Regions from separate parts of the Paenibacillus sp. FSL H8-0175 genome, predicted to be linked through region 3. Evidence: riboswitches for the same ligand, from Rfam matches in the RefSeq annotation. Region 3 holds a riboswitch; each other region holds the start of a gene.
The links. A riboswitch is a leader RNA that binds a small molecule or an ion and turns the genes downstream of it on or off. The one in region 3 is predicted to bind cyclic di-AMP.

Region 1 (3,691 bases), 1.2 Mb from region 3:
GCGAGTGGTTAGAAGGTGATCCGGTTTATCATGCGAAAAAAAGTCTGATCGAACATTCCCCAATAGCTATTTTTCGTTATCATGATTATTGGCATCGGCAAGAGCCGGATGGGATTATGATGGGTTTGCTGCGAGAGCTGGATTGGTCAGACTATGTGGAAGAGCAGCAAGCGGCTGCTACGATTCTCACTATTCCTGCTATGACTGTAATGGAAGCTGCTCAGTATATTAAAAGTAAGCTAGGCATCTCTTATGTACGCGCTGCTGGTGACCTGTCTCTGTCCTGCAAACGCGTAGGGATATTAGTAGGTTACAGAGGAGGTGGGATGATGGCTATTCCGCTTTTTAATGATCACAATCTTGATTTAATTATCGCTGGAGAGGGACCAGAGTGGGAGACTCCGGAATATGTGCGGGATGCAGGGCACCAAGGCAGATCTAAAGCGCTCATCATGTTGGGTCATGCGGAGAGTGAAGCGCCGGGGATGAAATATTTAGCTGAAATCTTAGCAGACAAATATCCCATGCTTCCTACCCGGTTCATTGCTGAACAACCCATCTATCAGATGGTTTAATCTGGGAAAATTAAGAGTACGGAATAAATAAACATATTATGGAGAAAATGAAGGGAAACAGGTCACTGAGAAAGGAGTGTTTCAATGGAAATTCCTTTGGAGGCTGATGAAGTATTAAGTCGGATCAAAAAGCTGCAAAGCGACGGAAGCTCAATCAGTAAAAAACAAGTAAAGCAAAGCGACCCAGAGCTTATGAGAAGTGCGCTGTTCTTTTTTCCAAGCTGGGAGCATGCATTGAAAAACGCCGATCTTTTGTAGCCATAGTATTGTAAAAGGAAGCTAAGTGGACAGGGGGAGATCTCTGATTCTGCTTAGCTTTTTTCTTTTTTATGAAATCATTCGTGCTGTTCATGTGAAATAATATTAACAAGCTTGCCAAACGGATCGGGGACATAGAAACGACGAACACCCCAAGGTACAGAAACTGGCCCAATATTGGTATTGAAGATTGTCGTTTCTTATTAAATAGGAAAGTACTGGTGAATCACCCCCTTTTTCGCTTGCTTCAGAGCTGTTTTTCTAAAGAAAACGAGTAAACAAGAGCAAAAGAAAGAGAAAATGAAGAGTATGCTTAATATGAAATGAAAAGCATTGCTTTCAACATTATTTTGACCAGAGCCCTCCTTTACAAGAAAACCTTACAAGAGTATGATTCATCTCAGAACTGAGAATTATCTTAAATTTACAATTACATAAGCAATCCGCTTAATTTCCGTTTCTGGAAAGCGGGGGAACCAACAACTGGCAGCCGATGTGAGAGTCGGCACTGGTTATGGGGTGAATCCTGTTCCGGGTGCATAATATGCATCCCTGCAGGTAGGGCAACTCTCACTGCCCGAATCCGACAGCTAACCTCGTAAGCGTATGGAGAGAGGATGAATGGCGTGTTTAGTGATGAATAGCCACAGAGAATCCCTCTGTGGTTTTTTGCTGCGTTTTTAAGCAGATATAGTCGTAGAATTTATTATGAAAGAGGTGTTACCTTTGCCTATCGCTAAACTGAACGGAACTTCGCTCTATTATGAAATCAATGGAACTGGCACTCCGGTTGTGTTTATCCATGGACATGGATTAACACACAGTATGTTCAAACCACAGCTGGAGTATTTTTCCGATAAATATAAAGTGATTTTGTGCGATTTACGGGGGAATGGCAAGTCTGGTAAACTGCTGGAGGCCCCACATGAGATTATTGAGACGCAATGTCTGGATCTGATTATGCTGTTGAATGACCTAGGTATCCGTGAAGCAGTTTTTGTAGGAATCGCCTATGGTGGCTTAGTCGTTCAGCATATTGCCAAACAATATCCTGAGCGTGTAAAAGCAATTGTGGTCGCGGATAGCTTTTGTAGGACTCACGGATCAACAATAGTAGGGAAAATACAAACTATGGCAGCATATTGCAGTTTACTAATGTATTATCTCCCAAGCGAGCTGGTGTTGCCTTCGATTCGGATGATGTACCGAGAGCGCTGGAGTCTGGCCTACAATGAGATTAGAAGAGGACTGCTGGACAAACGCCCCCGGGAGTTATATCGGCAAAGGCTGGCTACGAGCCATGTTGATTACACCAGATGTTTAAAGGCTTTTAAACGTCCTGCATTATGTATTGTGGGGGACTTTAATGAATTTGGAGTGAATTGTATGAAGGAAATGGTGTCTCAGCTGCCGCAGGCGCAGTTGGCGATTATTCCGAACGCATTAGATCCAAGTAATCTGTGCCAGCCGGAGCAATTCAATGCGATTCTTCAGCGTTTCTTAGAGAAGCAGCAGGGCAGTCAGCAGATTAGCTGATCTATAGGGAGACCTTCACAAGCGAAGCGTTTAAGTGAGAAAATAGGCGTCCCATAGCCAGGGCGGAATGAGCTGGCTATGGGTCGTCTTTCTGGGAAGAACTTTAGGGGAATTCTCCCTAAAATGAAGGAGATTATGGCTCCTAGAACGTAGATTAGGGAAATCCTCCCTAATAATAGGATGTTTTTAGCCATAAATGGGTATTTGCATGAATTTTTAGGGAGGAATTCCCTAAAAACCTCATTTTAAAGCGATTATCGATGAACATTAGGGAGGATTTCCCTAATATAATGGACATCCAATTAAAGGCTGGCTTATCCGTAGTGAAATCTACGAATGAGCCAGCCTTTGGTTATTTTACTAACCGATGGATGTTGAACATTTACAAGCATATTGTACCTAGAACGCTACTTAATGTCCCTACCCTACCACAGCACCAAATATAGCTCACCCGACGTGGGAAAGAACTGTAGGCCCTAAGTAGTGAAGGTAAGTGTATAGAAGGAGGCGTAGTAAGCAACGCATCTGCTACTCTTGCATTTTGTACAATGCGATCTACTCGTGTAAGATTAAGATAATTCATACTAAAGGAGCTGAGTCATGATGTCTCAAGCTGAAACTATAAAACTGACTTCATTATCTTCAAAAGGGGGCTGCGGCTGCAAAATCGGTCCCGCCGATCTCATGCAGGTTATTCGTAGTCTGCCACCAACTGTTCCTAACCCGGATCTACTTGTAGGTCTTGATACTAGTGATGATGCAGGGGTGTATCGTTTAAGTGATGAATTAGCGTTAGTGCAAACTGTTGATTTTTTCACGCCGATCGTGGATGATCCCTATTCATTTGGTCAAATTGCAGCAGCCAATGCATTAAGCGATATTTATGCGATGGGTGGAAAGCCGCTTACGGTGCTTAATATTGTGGCCTTTCCTATTTCTGTTTTAGATAAAAGCGTTCTTGGTGACATTTTGCGCGGTGCAGCGGATAAAGTACAGGAAGCAGGAGCTACTCTTGTGGGCGGACATTCCATCGACGATAAAGAGCCCAAATTCGGATTGGCCGTTACGGGCCTTGTGCATCCTGACAAAGTAAGAACGAATGCGGGCGCCAAGGTGGGAGACAAGCTGATTCTAACGAAGCCTATCGGTGTGGGGATCTTAACAACTTCCATTAAAAAGGATCAGCTATCTCCTGAAGAAACCACACGCCTTACGACAGTAATGTCTACTTTGAATAAAAAAGCGGCTGAAATCATGGAGCCTTATGATGTACATGCTTGTACAGATGTTACCGGATTTGGGCTACTGGGACATGCCTCGGA
Region 2 (3,691 bases), 510 kb from region 3:
GCAAACGCCCAAGTATTAAAGAAATTAGAAAAGCAATGAAAGCTTACAAGATCTAAGAAGACCTCATAATAACTTTTAAGGAGTGCTAATGATGTCTACAAGCGAACAATATACCATTATGCTTTTAATGAGTTCTGTATCGCTGGCTACGGTTAGTAGAATGCTTCCGGATGGCTCCACTTTTATGGATTTCGTTCAAGGCGTATTGACTGGTGTTGCTATAGTGGGGATGTTGGCAGGATTGTGGATGTACGGTAAGGCGCGTAAGAGTAAAGTGTAATAGTAGGCACTGAGTTTTCGGGGGTATCCTAACAGCCGTTTATGGTTGCTGGGATATCCCCGTTTTTGAGTTGGCAATCTCTTTGTATACGAGCTGATATAGCTAACGGACCCAGCAGCACTTAAATGCAACAATCATCGAGATTTGGCAAGATATCGGACACTATAGTCGCTATTGGCATGAAAAAGGGTGAATTAGTAGCTCTTTTAACCAAATAGTTGCATTGGAGTCCGATACTATGCTCAAAAGGCGATAAACGTGCAAATAACGTCATCTGGGTCCGTAAGCCTTGGTGGAAGATGATTAGGGCTTGCTTTAAGACGATCCGAGAAATTCATCGCTCGGGATTTCTACTGGAGTCCGAACGCCGGCCATATTTGTGGAAAAGCTTCAATTAAAGGCTCCTGAGTCCGTTAGATGCTTCATGCGCTTAAAGATTGTCTGAATTCTAGTCAGTGACTAAATTATAGAAAGATTTGCGCTCGTTAGTATATCCGTTTGGGTGGTCATCTGCTCCCGTAGAGCTCTAAGCTGTGTTTTCAGTGCGGGAACACTTTTTTGCAGAATAATGCTTATTTGAGAAAGAGGCAGCTTTAGGCCGTACCACATGACCTTCACAAGCTGTTCCTCCCAAGGTAATGCCTTAGCCGATAGAAGCGAGCGCCGGGCAAAAGAATCAGCACACTGGTGAATACAAGTGCGGTAAGCGTGGATAGAGAATAACTGAGGATCAAAATCATCCTGACGATATATTTTATGAAGCTCTGTGAAGGTGCGGATAGTAATCTTGTCTGCCTCATTAGATTGTTCTAACAACATGGAACTAAGTACGTAGACTTCATTAGTATACTTTTGAACACACTCTGCAAATTTAGTACTGTAGGTGGACTCGGGAGGTAAGGGGTCAGGCATGGTGAACACGATCCTTTCAGATTGAGAGATTTGCTTGAATCTATAATATAGAAAAGTAAGAGATGGATTTATTGATGAGATCGGCGGTGTCTGGTTCCGGGCAACTGTGTTTCTGCTGGGAGGCAGTGGATAAAGCTTTGGAAGGTTTGTAGTAGAGCCGTTCACTTCTGGAATTGCTCCCCCCTGCTGCAACACTGTACAGACGCCCTTGCTGAATATGCCCTGCCAAGGATTTACCCTGGAGCTTGGCCTTTAAATCCTGCAAAGCACCCTGAACTAGCTCAAGCTTAACCTGCTCCCAATCTGAACCTTCGCGGCGGACCTTATCCAGCGCTTCTTCAAGACGGCAATGACAGATGGCCCGTAAAAAAGAACTCCATTTAATAAGATCGAAATTTTTGGTGTTGGCAGAGATCAGACAAGCCCCCCAACTGCAGCCTCCCTTACAGGTGAGCTTCAGAATACCATAACGGCAGCCTTCAGCCCCTTCCATTCCATAGTGAATAGGCTCGGGTTCATCCAATACAAATACTTCAATGCGGGATAGTCTGCGCTGGTCCATAGTAGGGTTCCTCCTTAGATTTCCAAAAGCTTTAAGTCAACATGATGAGTGACACTAGCCTTTTCTACACAAGCGAGCATCTCCATTTTATTCTCACAGACTGCGGTATGCTCTAGCCATAGTCGGAACTTCTCTTTTCGTATAACAGATAGATGTAAGGGAAAGGTGCTGCGGGATCTCAAGACATACCAACCGGCGCTTACATCTTTCCAAGGCTCCTTGAAGGCTGTAAACCACGGGAGCTTTTGGTGTGATGACCAATCCTGCTGCTGCTGTTGTTCTCGAATTTTTTTATATATCTCATATACAATCTTAGAGTCTAAACAGTCTTTACAAGAAGAAGGTGTGCTGAACTGGCGAAGGGCTTGGATCTGGTTCTGGCCAAATGCATAGCCTACAATGTACCTGTGATTATGTTCTTCGAACCACAAGGCCCCGAAACAAACGTAATTTAGACTTATCGGCTCAAGCAGCCCTTGATGTATCCCTAAATAATAGTGCTTCAAAACATTCACCCCATCCAGCGTGCTATCACCTAATAAGCTTAGGTAACGCAAAAACCGCAGCAAGAGGAGGACCTCTGCTGCGGTTTTGGATTACAGGCAGATATACCTGGGCCAAAGCGTGGCGGATCAAGGGTCTCTCTCTTTACGCTTACGAGGTTAGCTGTCGGATTCGGACGGTGAGAGTCGCCCTACCTATTGAGACTTATGCAGTCTCCTTTGGATTCACCCCAAGTAGGCCAGATGGCCTGATGGTTCCCCCGTTCCCTGCGAATGCAGGAACTCAGCGTTGATTGTTTTTCATGAATTAGATTCAACCCGAATCATACTCTTTTCAAGATTTTCTGTAAAAAACGGAAAATGTTCTTTTAGAGCAATTTTAACCATATCCTGCCGACTACGACTGAAAAACGAGGTAAATAGGTATTTATGGCGTGTTATCGCGCCTCTTTCTCGCTCAGCCTCAGCTTCTTGCGTTTCTACCTATAATGGGAATTTGCAGTATTTTCGCTCTAAAAAGGTGAATAAAATCACATGTATTATAGATAGCGATTAAACGCTCCAAACTCGAGTAAACAAGAGATATAGAGAGATTAGATATCAAGTAAGCGCTATCTAATGGGAAAATAGTTTTTAATTTGCATTATTTTGGCATCATTCAGGTTTTACAAGTCTTCGTGCATAAGAGTATGATTACTCCTGTTTCAACGACAATCGAATATTTGATCCGCTTAATTTCCGGTAAGGAAAGCGGGGGAACCAACAATCGGCAGCCGATGTGAGAGTCGGAAGCCGGTTATGGGGTGAATCCTGTAGAGGGTGTGAGTGAGCTCGCATCTATACAGGTAGGGCGACTCTCACCGCCCGAATCCGACAGCTAACCTCGTAAGCGTATGGAGAGAGGATGAGTGCAATGTGACCGCTAGCGAGCCACAGAGGAGATCCTTTGTGGCTTTTTGCTGTGCTCTTAGAAGCAAAGCATTTATGGAGGCCTCCCCTAAGAGGTCGCTAAATTCATCATTAGCGGTATTTGTAAGGCAGCGTCTAATGACGTGACACAACCGAGCTTTAGGTTGTGCCCGAAAATGACGATAGGTCAACATCCTTTCGGAGATTTTCGTTGCCTCCTTGTTGTAAATGAGCAGGAGGAGAAAAAAGATGACGGATCAGAATGAATATGTGCTTGTATGTGCGCCTACAAAGGCGGGAGAACATTTCATTAAACTTCTGAAGTTCAGGGGTATTAAGATGGCGGGATTAACCAACAATGTGGCTGAGAAAGCTTTACTTGAGGAGCTCGGGATTGAGCAGGTTATTCTAGTGGATACCCGCCATCAGAGCACTTGGTTTCGCCCATCGTTCCCGGTAGGCAGGGTATATCTGTTTGAGAGCAGCTTTCCGCTTTGCTGCCGCTATATTCAGATGTGCCGTACC
Region 3 (3,691 bases):
CAAAAATGTACGGGCTGTTCTTATCCTCTTTGTTTAACTACACTTTGTTACTTCATTTAGTACCATACGTATTGGCATGGCTTATATATATTTTTATCGTGCGCCTGTTTCTTCTATATATGCAGTTTGGTTACACCGGCGGTACAGGAATGTTCTCCTCACTGTTCATCTGCTTGCGGTCACTGATTCCTGCTATAGGTGTTTCCATTGTACTTGGTGCGGGAGGCTTGCTCTTACTGCTAGTGTGCGGACTGACGGGTCTGTTCTGTCCCGGCCTGCCGGCACTTATAATACGGCAAATCTCACCACTACCTTCTACGCTCTTAAAAATGTGGGGAATCTCTGCACAATATCATCTATGGTGTAGCAAAGCATTTCCACAATAAATTAACCTTATTTGACATAATAAAAAGGTCCCAATTCCTGTATTCAGGAGCTGGGACTTTTTCTCATTACGGATAACTTAAGAGTATTTGCAAAATCATAAAAGCTCTGTTACAATAAGTCCTGTGCTATTAGTAACAATTTTGTAATCAATTGAAACGATTCCTACATAACTAAATGTATTTATCGTAAGTGTAACTGTCGAAACGTCATTCTCTTGGTGCTTAACACGCCTAATTCCTTTGCACCGGGAAGTGGGGGAACCATATTTTGGGTGAATTGATCTCGCTTTACAGGGATCATAGGGAATCTTCTACCGAACCCTTAAGCTAACCTCGCAGGCCTTGGAAGGAGTACATCTTTTGAAAAGACATAATTTAAGAAAAAAATGCGTCGCTGCGGCGCTAGGACTTGTAATGGCATTATCTATTGGTGGAGGAAGCGCCTTTGCCGACTCTAAGATGGACACTGTAATCTCAAAGACTATTGGAGTTGCCTATAAAACCGGAGGTACAAGCACTGCCGGATTTGATTGCTCTGGATTTACAAAATATGTATTCAAGAATGTGGGTCTTACTTTACCTCGTACATCAAAAGCTCAATATAGCGTTGGAACTGCTGTATCCAAAAGCAATCTGCGTTCTGGTGATCTAGTGTTCTTTAACACACTTGGCAATGGAGTATCCCATGTCGGCATTTATGTTGGAAACGGAAAATTCGCACAATCGTCCTCTTCGCGTGGAGTGACCATCACTTCACTCAGTCAGGCCTACTGGGCCAATCGTTATGTTGGCGCTAAAAGAGTAATGAGTACTTCAGCTTATCAAGCTGTAGCCTTCGATTGAAACCTTCCTCACAACTATAACCTCATAATTACAACTATATGAACCTGAATCTGATTATTCCCGTAATCAAATTCGGGTTTTTCTTTTTTCCATAATATATTTTTACACTAATAGAGCCCAATTGAAACACGTTTATTTGATAAAAATTGCAATTATATTAAAAATTAGGTCATTATTAACGCTTACATATGCCTTTCTACCGTAAAAATGCCAATTTTTCTGCATTAATATGTTAAAAACGATTGCCAAGCGGCTTTCTGTTTGTTACAATTAGCGCAGTGAGATTTTAGTAACATTTTTGTAATCATTAAGTTGTTATTTACAAAGGTTTTGTCATGTATTGATTACAAGCTAATCCTAATCAACAGTATGAGCCGAGTTTCCTAACTATTAGGAAAACGGGGGAACCAACTTTGGGTGAATTGACCTCCATTATATAGAGGGGTCATAGGGGACCTTCAACCGAACCCTTAAGCTAACCTCGTAGGCATTTGGAAGGGGTATACACTTTTGAAGAAGAAGTTAGCAGCAGCAGTACTAAGCTTTTCCATCATCCTCACCATCGGAGCAGGAAGCGCTTTCGCAGATTCCAAAATGGATAAAGTGATTGACAAGGCCATCGGTACTAAATACGTATCCGGCGGTATATCCACTAACGGATTTGATTGCTCCGGATTTACAATGTATGTGTTTGATAAGATTGGCATTAACCTTCCACACCAATCAGGTTCCCAATATCAAATGGGCACAGCAATCTCCCGTGATGATATAAGAGCCGGAGATCTTGTATTCTTCAATACAAGTGGCAAAGGTGTCTCCCATGTCGGCATTTATGTCGGTGAAGGTAAGTTCGCACACGCTTCTACCTCACGCGGTGTTACGATTAGCTCTCTGAGTGATAGCTACTACGTGAAACGCTACGTTGGTGCTAAGCGCATTATGAGCACAGACGCTTACCAATCGGTTGCTGCTGAATCGGAAGACAATGATGATGTCCAATAAGTAACGTACATAGGCTCTTTTCCAAGGTAACTCTTGGAGGAGAGCTTGTTTTTTTGTCTTATTACTTATTTACCCCTCTCATAATTTGTAAAACATTCCTCTCATATAAAGTTTCTGAGTCGAACCTCCCCCATTTTGTATATAATTAGTAATATAGCAATGTCCTCGTGAAAGGAGATCGTTGACCTTATGATAAATCCCTCGGTAACTTTTCATGTTGTTCCTATGGAGGCAATTCACGGAGAAGCTATTTGTAAGTGGAGCTATACGCCCCCATATAATATTTATGGCTGGATGCCGTGGGAGCAGATGCAGGCTCTTGGCATCGAGTTTGGCGATCCGCAGCTCCGGGAGGAACAATATATCTCCATATTAAATGAACAAGAGATTTTGTGCGGATTCGCACAGTTGTTCCCGATGGAAGGAGTCGTTCGTTTAGGAGTTGGGATGCGCCCCGATCTATGCGGCCATGGTTTAGGCAAACTATTCGTAGATGCCATCGTCCAGACAGCCTTGAATCGTTATCCTGATCGTGAGATAGATCTAGAAGTCCTGACCTGGAACCAACGCGCCATTCGAACTTATCAAAAATGTGGATTTACGATTACAGATACGTATGAACGCCGCACACCTACAGGAGACAAACCTTTTTATTGCATGGTCTATGACAAATGATATTAAATACCATATATTTCATGAGAATGATTGTATTCTCGTTCATTTTTTTGTCACAAACCCTATGATAACGCTTCACCATAAGCTATAATGTAGGGAGCAGCTTACATAGAAGGGACGAATTGGGATGCAGAAATGGATCATGAGCGGTTTGTTTTTTGCCGCCTGTGCCTTTGCGGTAGTACTCATGTTTACACTTCCGGGTAAAGAAGAGGTAGCGGAAGAAAATAAGCCCACGATGCCGGTAGTTCAACTGGACGCAGCAAAGGCAGAAGCAACCGTGAAAGCCAGCTGTATCACCTGTCACGGCGATCAGCTTCAAGGTGGAGTTGGACCAAGTCTTCAGAATGAAGGTGGCCAGCATGACGCTGAGGAAATCTATAGCATCGTCACTAAAGGACGTGGCCAAATGCCTTCCTTTAAGGAGAAACTAGCGCCTGAAGAGATCGCCAACGTCGCACTCTGGCTCTCAGAGAAAAAGTAACCCACCCAAGCAACTAAAAACGCCCGTGTATGAGATAGGTGACTATCTCTGCACGGGCGTTTATTTTATGATTTCGGCTAAACTAGTGATTTTTTTCAAAGGCTTCATTAAATTGATGCGCCTCTCGAAGATCTAGAGCCGTAATCCCATCTTCTTCATTAGATTCAAGTCGCAGTGTAACTGTTTTATAATCAATCGTAATATGTGGATGATGATCGAAGGCTTCTGAAATCGTGGCTACTTCATCAACAAACGCAATGCCCTTCATATATTGGCTGAACATATATTTTCGTACCATAAC
Region 4 (3,691 bases), 2.4 Mb from region 3:
TAATTTGTCATTCGTACATTCTCCTTTTGAATGGTCATGGATTTGTTTTTTGTTACTGTAGTTAATATAAAAGAAGAAGTATGACATCAGACTGTCATACTTCTTCATAAAGTTTGAGTGTGTTTTGAAGCTGCTCTTTTAAAATACCTCGCAATGCAGGGGGTTCGAGGACTTCGGCACCGCTGCCAAAACTCAGCAGAATGGACCAAAGCCAACGTGCTTCCAATGGCTTATACACAGGAATTCGCATCGTCATGCTTTTATCGGAATGAAATTCCTTGTCGACTTGATGAAACTGATCCAAAGCTTCTGCCAAAGCCTCAGGGCCTACCCGGATCACTATTTCCTCCACCTGATCTGCCCTGTTTGAACAGCCGGCCTCTTTGGGTACCTCATGTTGCGAATGAAAGGTATCCTGCGTCAGGAACAAATTCAGCATCCGGGAAAGTCGGAACTCCCGATAGTCCTGCCGAGCCCGGCAATAACCATAGATGTACCAGTTGCTATATTTAAAATGAAGCTTTACTGGTTCCATTTCACGGGTTGTACGTTCATTTTTTACACTGATGTAATCAAAACGGACAACATTTCGTTCCGCAATAGCCGCACGTAAAAGAGGAAGTGCGTCAGGATCCGTACGCCGGGTTTCAAGATCCACCGCGAGACTAGAGGTCTGTGGCTCCGTTCCAATCGTTTGCAGCCGTTCAATGGTTCCTTGCGTATGCTCATCTTCAAACACGGAAGAAAGACTGTTAAGTACAGTAATCAGAGAAGTGACATCATACGAACGGAGCAGGCTTTTATCCATTTTATATCCGTCCATGATGCCATATCCACCTTTAGTACCCTGATACGATACGACCGGGATGCCAGCGGCACAAATCACATCGATATCCCTATAGATTGTTCGCTGGGAAACCTGAAACTCTTCAGCCAGCTTGGAGGCAGATAAAACTTCGTGGTTCAATAGTTTATAGATCATAGAAATCAATCGTTCCAATTTCATGTGTGCATTCCCACCCATTAGTCCATTTCGTGTTACAGCGTGATTATATCATAGATTTTTTCGGGCTAATTTTGGGCGGGAGGAGTTTTGTTGTTGGTGATGAAGAAATATCCTATGACAGAGTCTGACAGAGTTGATTAATCTATTTACAGATTAAATCCGCAGGCTCGCCTGATAAATCATTAACAGAAATAATAGCATCGTTTTTTTTCACAGGTGGGGTCCAATATTGCTCATTCCCAGGCAGGTCATCGAACCATTCGGCGTCCTTTGGACAATCTAGAATCATAAACTTTCCGTATTCCTGATCTCTGGATTGATGGTATTTGAGATAGGCTTTTCCGTTATCAATGGCGAGAATTTCTATTTTTCCTGAGGTGTGGCTCATGGATAAGCGTACTCTTTTGCCAAGTCCTGAGGTTCTGGCTTTGGCTTCTTCTACAATTTGATAGACTTGCTCGAGCGGTAATACGAAATCCCGGTTTCCGGCTACGGGCCGGTTCACAAAGAAGTAGTAGGGTGTAACGCCAGCCCATGAAAGCCGGTCCAGTAGTTCCCCTAAAATAACGGGATCATCGTTGATGCCTTTGAGGATGGGGGTCTGATTTACGACAATTGCCCCTGCGTTGTGGAGAGCTTTAAATGCTTTTTTGGCTTCAGGTGTGATTTCACGAGGATGATTGATGTGCGCCATAACATAGATTCGTTTGTCTTCGGTAGAGTAAGTACGAATCAGCTCCAGCAGTTCTTCGTCTTCAGAGATCCGCATCGGATTAAATACGGGAATTTTGGAACCCAGTCTAATGATCTTAACATGCTCAATGCTTCTTAGATTTTCAATAATGGATCTTAGCTTCGGTGTGGAGAGAATTAAACTGTCCCCGCCCGTAAGAAGTACGTTGTTAATCTCCGGATTATTTGCGATATACTCCAAGCCCGGAGAGACATCAGCCATCGCCTCTTTCACGTCATTTCGGAAAAGACGCTTACGGAAACAGTAGCGGCAATAAGCCCCGCAGACCTCGGATACAATCAGTAGTGCAGTGGTTCTATACTTGTGCTGACAACCAGGTACCACATAATTCGTGTCCTCATCGGAGGCGTCCCAGCGCCCATACTCCAGCAGTTCACCTTCGTTAGGAATAACCAGCTTACGGATGGGATCATTTGGATCATCCCAGTTAATTAAAGACAGATAGTAGTCATTTACACGAAAAACAAATTTGTCCGTAATTTCTTTCAGATTCTCTTTTTCCAGCTCAGACAACATAGCTATTTTGTTAATATCCGTGAAGTACTTTACCTTTTGCACGTACATCTCTCCTTTGTCTCGTAGTGTGAGAAAAATGAGGGAGCCTTAGTGTCAAAGGCCAATCTACTGCCAGCAGGGTCCAAAAAAGCACGAAAAGAGACCCTTAGCAAGGGTCTCTGGTTATGTAAATAACATGGAAAGCAGACCCATCCACTGCTGACGAGGTTAGCTGACGGACTCGGGTAAGATGGTACCCTACATTCTAATGCTCAATGATTCGCCCCAATTAACTGGTTCCCCCGCTTTTCAACTGTAAAAGTTGGAAATTAAGCGTAGATAAAGTATACCCTATCAAGTTTTGATAAGTCAAAAGAGAATCCTAGATTCACTTTCAATTGTTAGCGCTACTTCCGCCGAGTAGTTTAGGCAACAGCGTTAGCAGCTTCTCCCGGGTTAACGCATCACTAGAGTTCCATTTGCTTCCGTCGAGCAGATAAACATGTCCCTGACGTACTGCCGGGAGATTGTTCCAAAGTGAACTGTCTAGTAATCGTTCCATCGCAGCTCGCGAGTCTTTGCGTTCCGGAATGAGCATGAAGATATGATCTCCGGCGTAGGCAGGCAGTCGTGTTGGATCAACTTCGGCGAACCCTAACTCTTCGTCCAATATGGCCTGGATCTCTTCGGTCGGTTGTAAACCACATGGGGCATAAAGCGCAGTGGAGAATCCGGACATTCCCATAGCATACAGATGATCTCCATGATCATAGACCAAAGCAGAGGCGGTTTCTCCAACTTGGAGGGTTGTCGTGTAAAGCTGCTGCCACATGGCAGCGTTTTTGATTGTGAATGACTCCAGCCATGCTTCGGCTTCGCGCTGTTTACCTAGCCAACTGCCTAGTGTCCGCATTCGTTTGTCGAGAGATGCAAATGAATCAAAGGTGAGTGTCGGAGCGATACCAGAAACTGCTCTGTAGGCTCTTTCATCACTATTTGCCAAAATGATCAAATCTGGGTTTAGGGAAGCGGTCAACTGCGGGTCCAGTGGAAACCCGACGTTGGCGAGCTTCTTAAGCCGATGTTTATAGACGCTGTTCCGGGCGAACGCTTCATCTCCACCGATAGGCTTTACGCCTAACGCGAGAAGGTCGCCAAGTGTTTCGCCATGATAGACAATACGTTTCGCTCGCTCTGGAATCTCCACCTCATGACCCGTCCAATCCTTGACGGTAAGCTTACGACCTTTCTGATGTGCATATTGTCCGGGTGTAACTCCGGTTTTTTGCCGAAAGCGGCGGCTAAAATAGTATTCGTCCGAGAAGCCGACCAGTCTGGCGATTTCCCGCAGTGGTTCAGTCGATTCCTGCAGGAATCGTTTGGAATGATTAATGCGCAGATCCGTCAGGTATTCAAGCGGCTTTTTACCCGTAAGC

Region 1: another riboswitch for cyclic di-AMP. It lies ahead of MHH46_RS27100 (alpha/beta fold hydrolase); the one in region 3 lies ahead of MHH46_RS00540 (C40 family peptidase).
Region 2: another riboswitch for cyclic di-AMP. It lies ahead of MHH46_RS02785 (hypothetical protein); the one in region 3 lies ahead of MHH46_RS00540 (C40 family peptidase).
Region 4: another riboswitch for cyclic di-AMP. It lies ahead of MHH46_RS10985 (KamA family radical SAM protein); the one in region 3 lies ahead of MHH46_RS00540 (C40 family peptidase).

The regions. Positions count from the first base shown of each region.
Region 1 is NZ_CP150299.1:6,116,754-6,120,444, reverse strand. Features, by position in the region: gene MHH46_RS27115 (Nif3-like dinuclear metal center hexameric protein) at 1-575, shown strand, start outside; gene MHH46_RS27110 (hypothetical protein) at 660-833, shown strand; partial or broken gene MHH46_RS27105 (glyoxalase) at 911-1,021, opposite strand; cyclic di-AMP (ydaO/yuaA leader) riboswitch at 1,268-1,454, shown strand; gene MHH46_RS27100 (alpha/beta fold hydrolase) at 1,542-2,369, shown strand; gene selD (selenide, water dikinase SelD) at 2,973-3,691, shown strand, end outside.
Region 2 is NZ_CP150299.1:624,544-628,234, forward strand. Features, by position in the region: gene MHH46_RS02765 (ABC transporter permease) at 1-56, shown strand, start outside; gene MHH46_RS02770 (hypothetical protein) at 92-280, shown strand; gene MHH46_RS02775 (hypothetical protein) at 740-1,099, opposite strand; gene MHH46_RS02780 (hypothetical protein) at 1,233-1,754, opposite strand; gene MHH46_RS02785 (hypothetical protein) at 1,769-2,323, opposite strand; cyclic di-AMP (ydaO/yuaA leader) riboswitch at 2,392-2,556, opposite strand; cyclic di-AMP (ydaO/yuaA leader) riboswitch at 2,976-3,165, shown strand; gene MHH46_RS02790 (hypothetical protein) at 3,416-3,691, shown strand, end outside.
Region 3 is NZ_CP150299.1:111,702-115,392, reverse strand. Features, by position in the region: gene MHH46_RS00550 (hypothetical protein) at 1-386, shown strand, start outside; cyclic di-AMP (ydaO/yuaA leader) riboswitch at 605-743, shown strand; gene MHH46_RS00545 (C40 family peptidase) at 801-1,229, shown strand; cyclic di-AMP (ydaO/yuaA leader) riboswitch at 1,592-1,734, shown strand; gene MHH46_RS00540 (C40 family peptidase) at 1,740-2,231, shown strand; gene MHH46_RS00535 (GNAT family N-acetyltransferase) at 2,421-2,906, shown strand; gene MHH46_RS00530 (cytochrome c) at 3,034-3,390, shown strand; gene MHH46_RS00525 (4a-hydroxytetrahydrobiopterin dehydratase) at 3,473-3,691, opposite strand, start outside.
Region 4 is NZ_CP150299.1:2,561,451-2,565,141, forward strand. Features, by position in the region: gene MHH46_RS10975 (DinB family protein) at 1-11, opposite strand, end outside; gene MHH46_RS10980 (YafY family protein) at 95-1,006, opposite strand; gene MHH46_RS10985 (KamA family radical SAM protein) at 1,149-2,324, opposite strand; cyclic di-AMP (ydaO/yuaA leader) riboswitch at 2,460-2,601, opposite strand; gene MHH46_RS10990 (AraC family transcriptional regulator) at 2,650-3,691, opposite strand, start outside.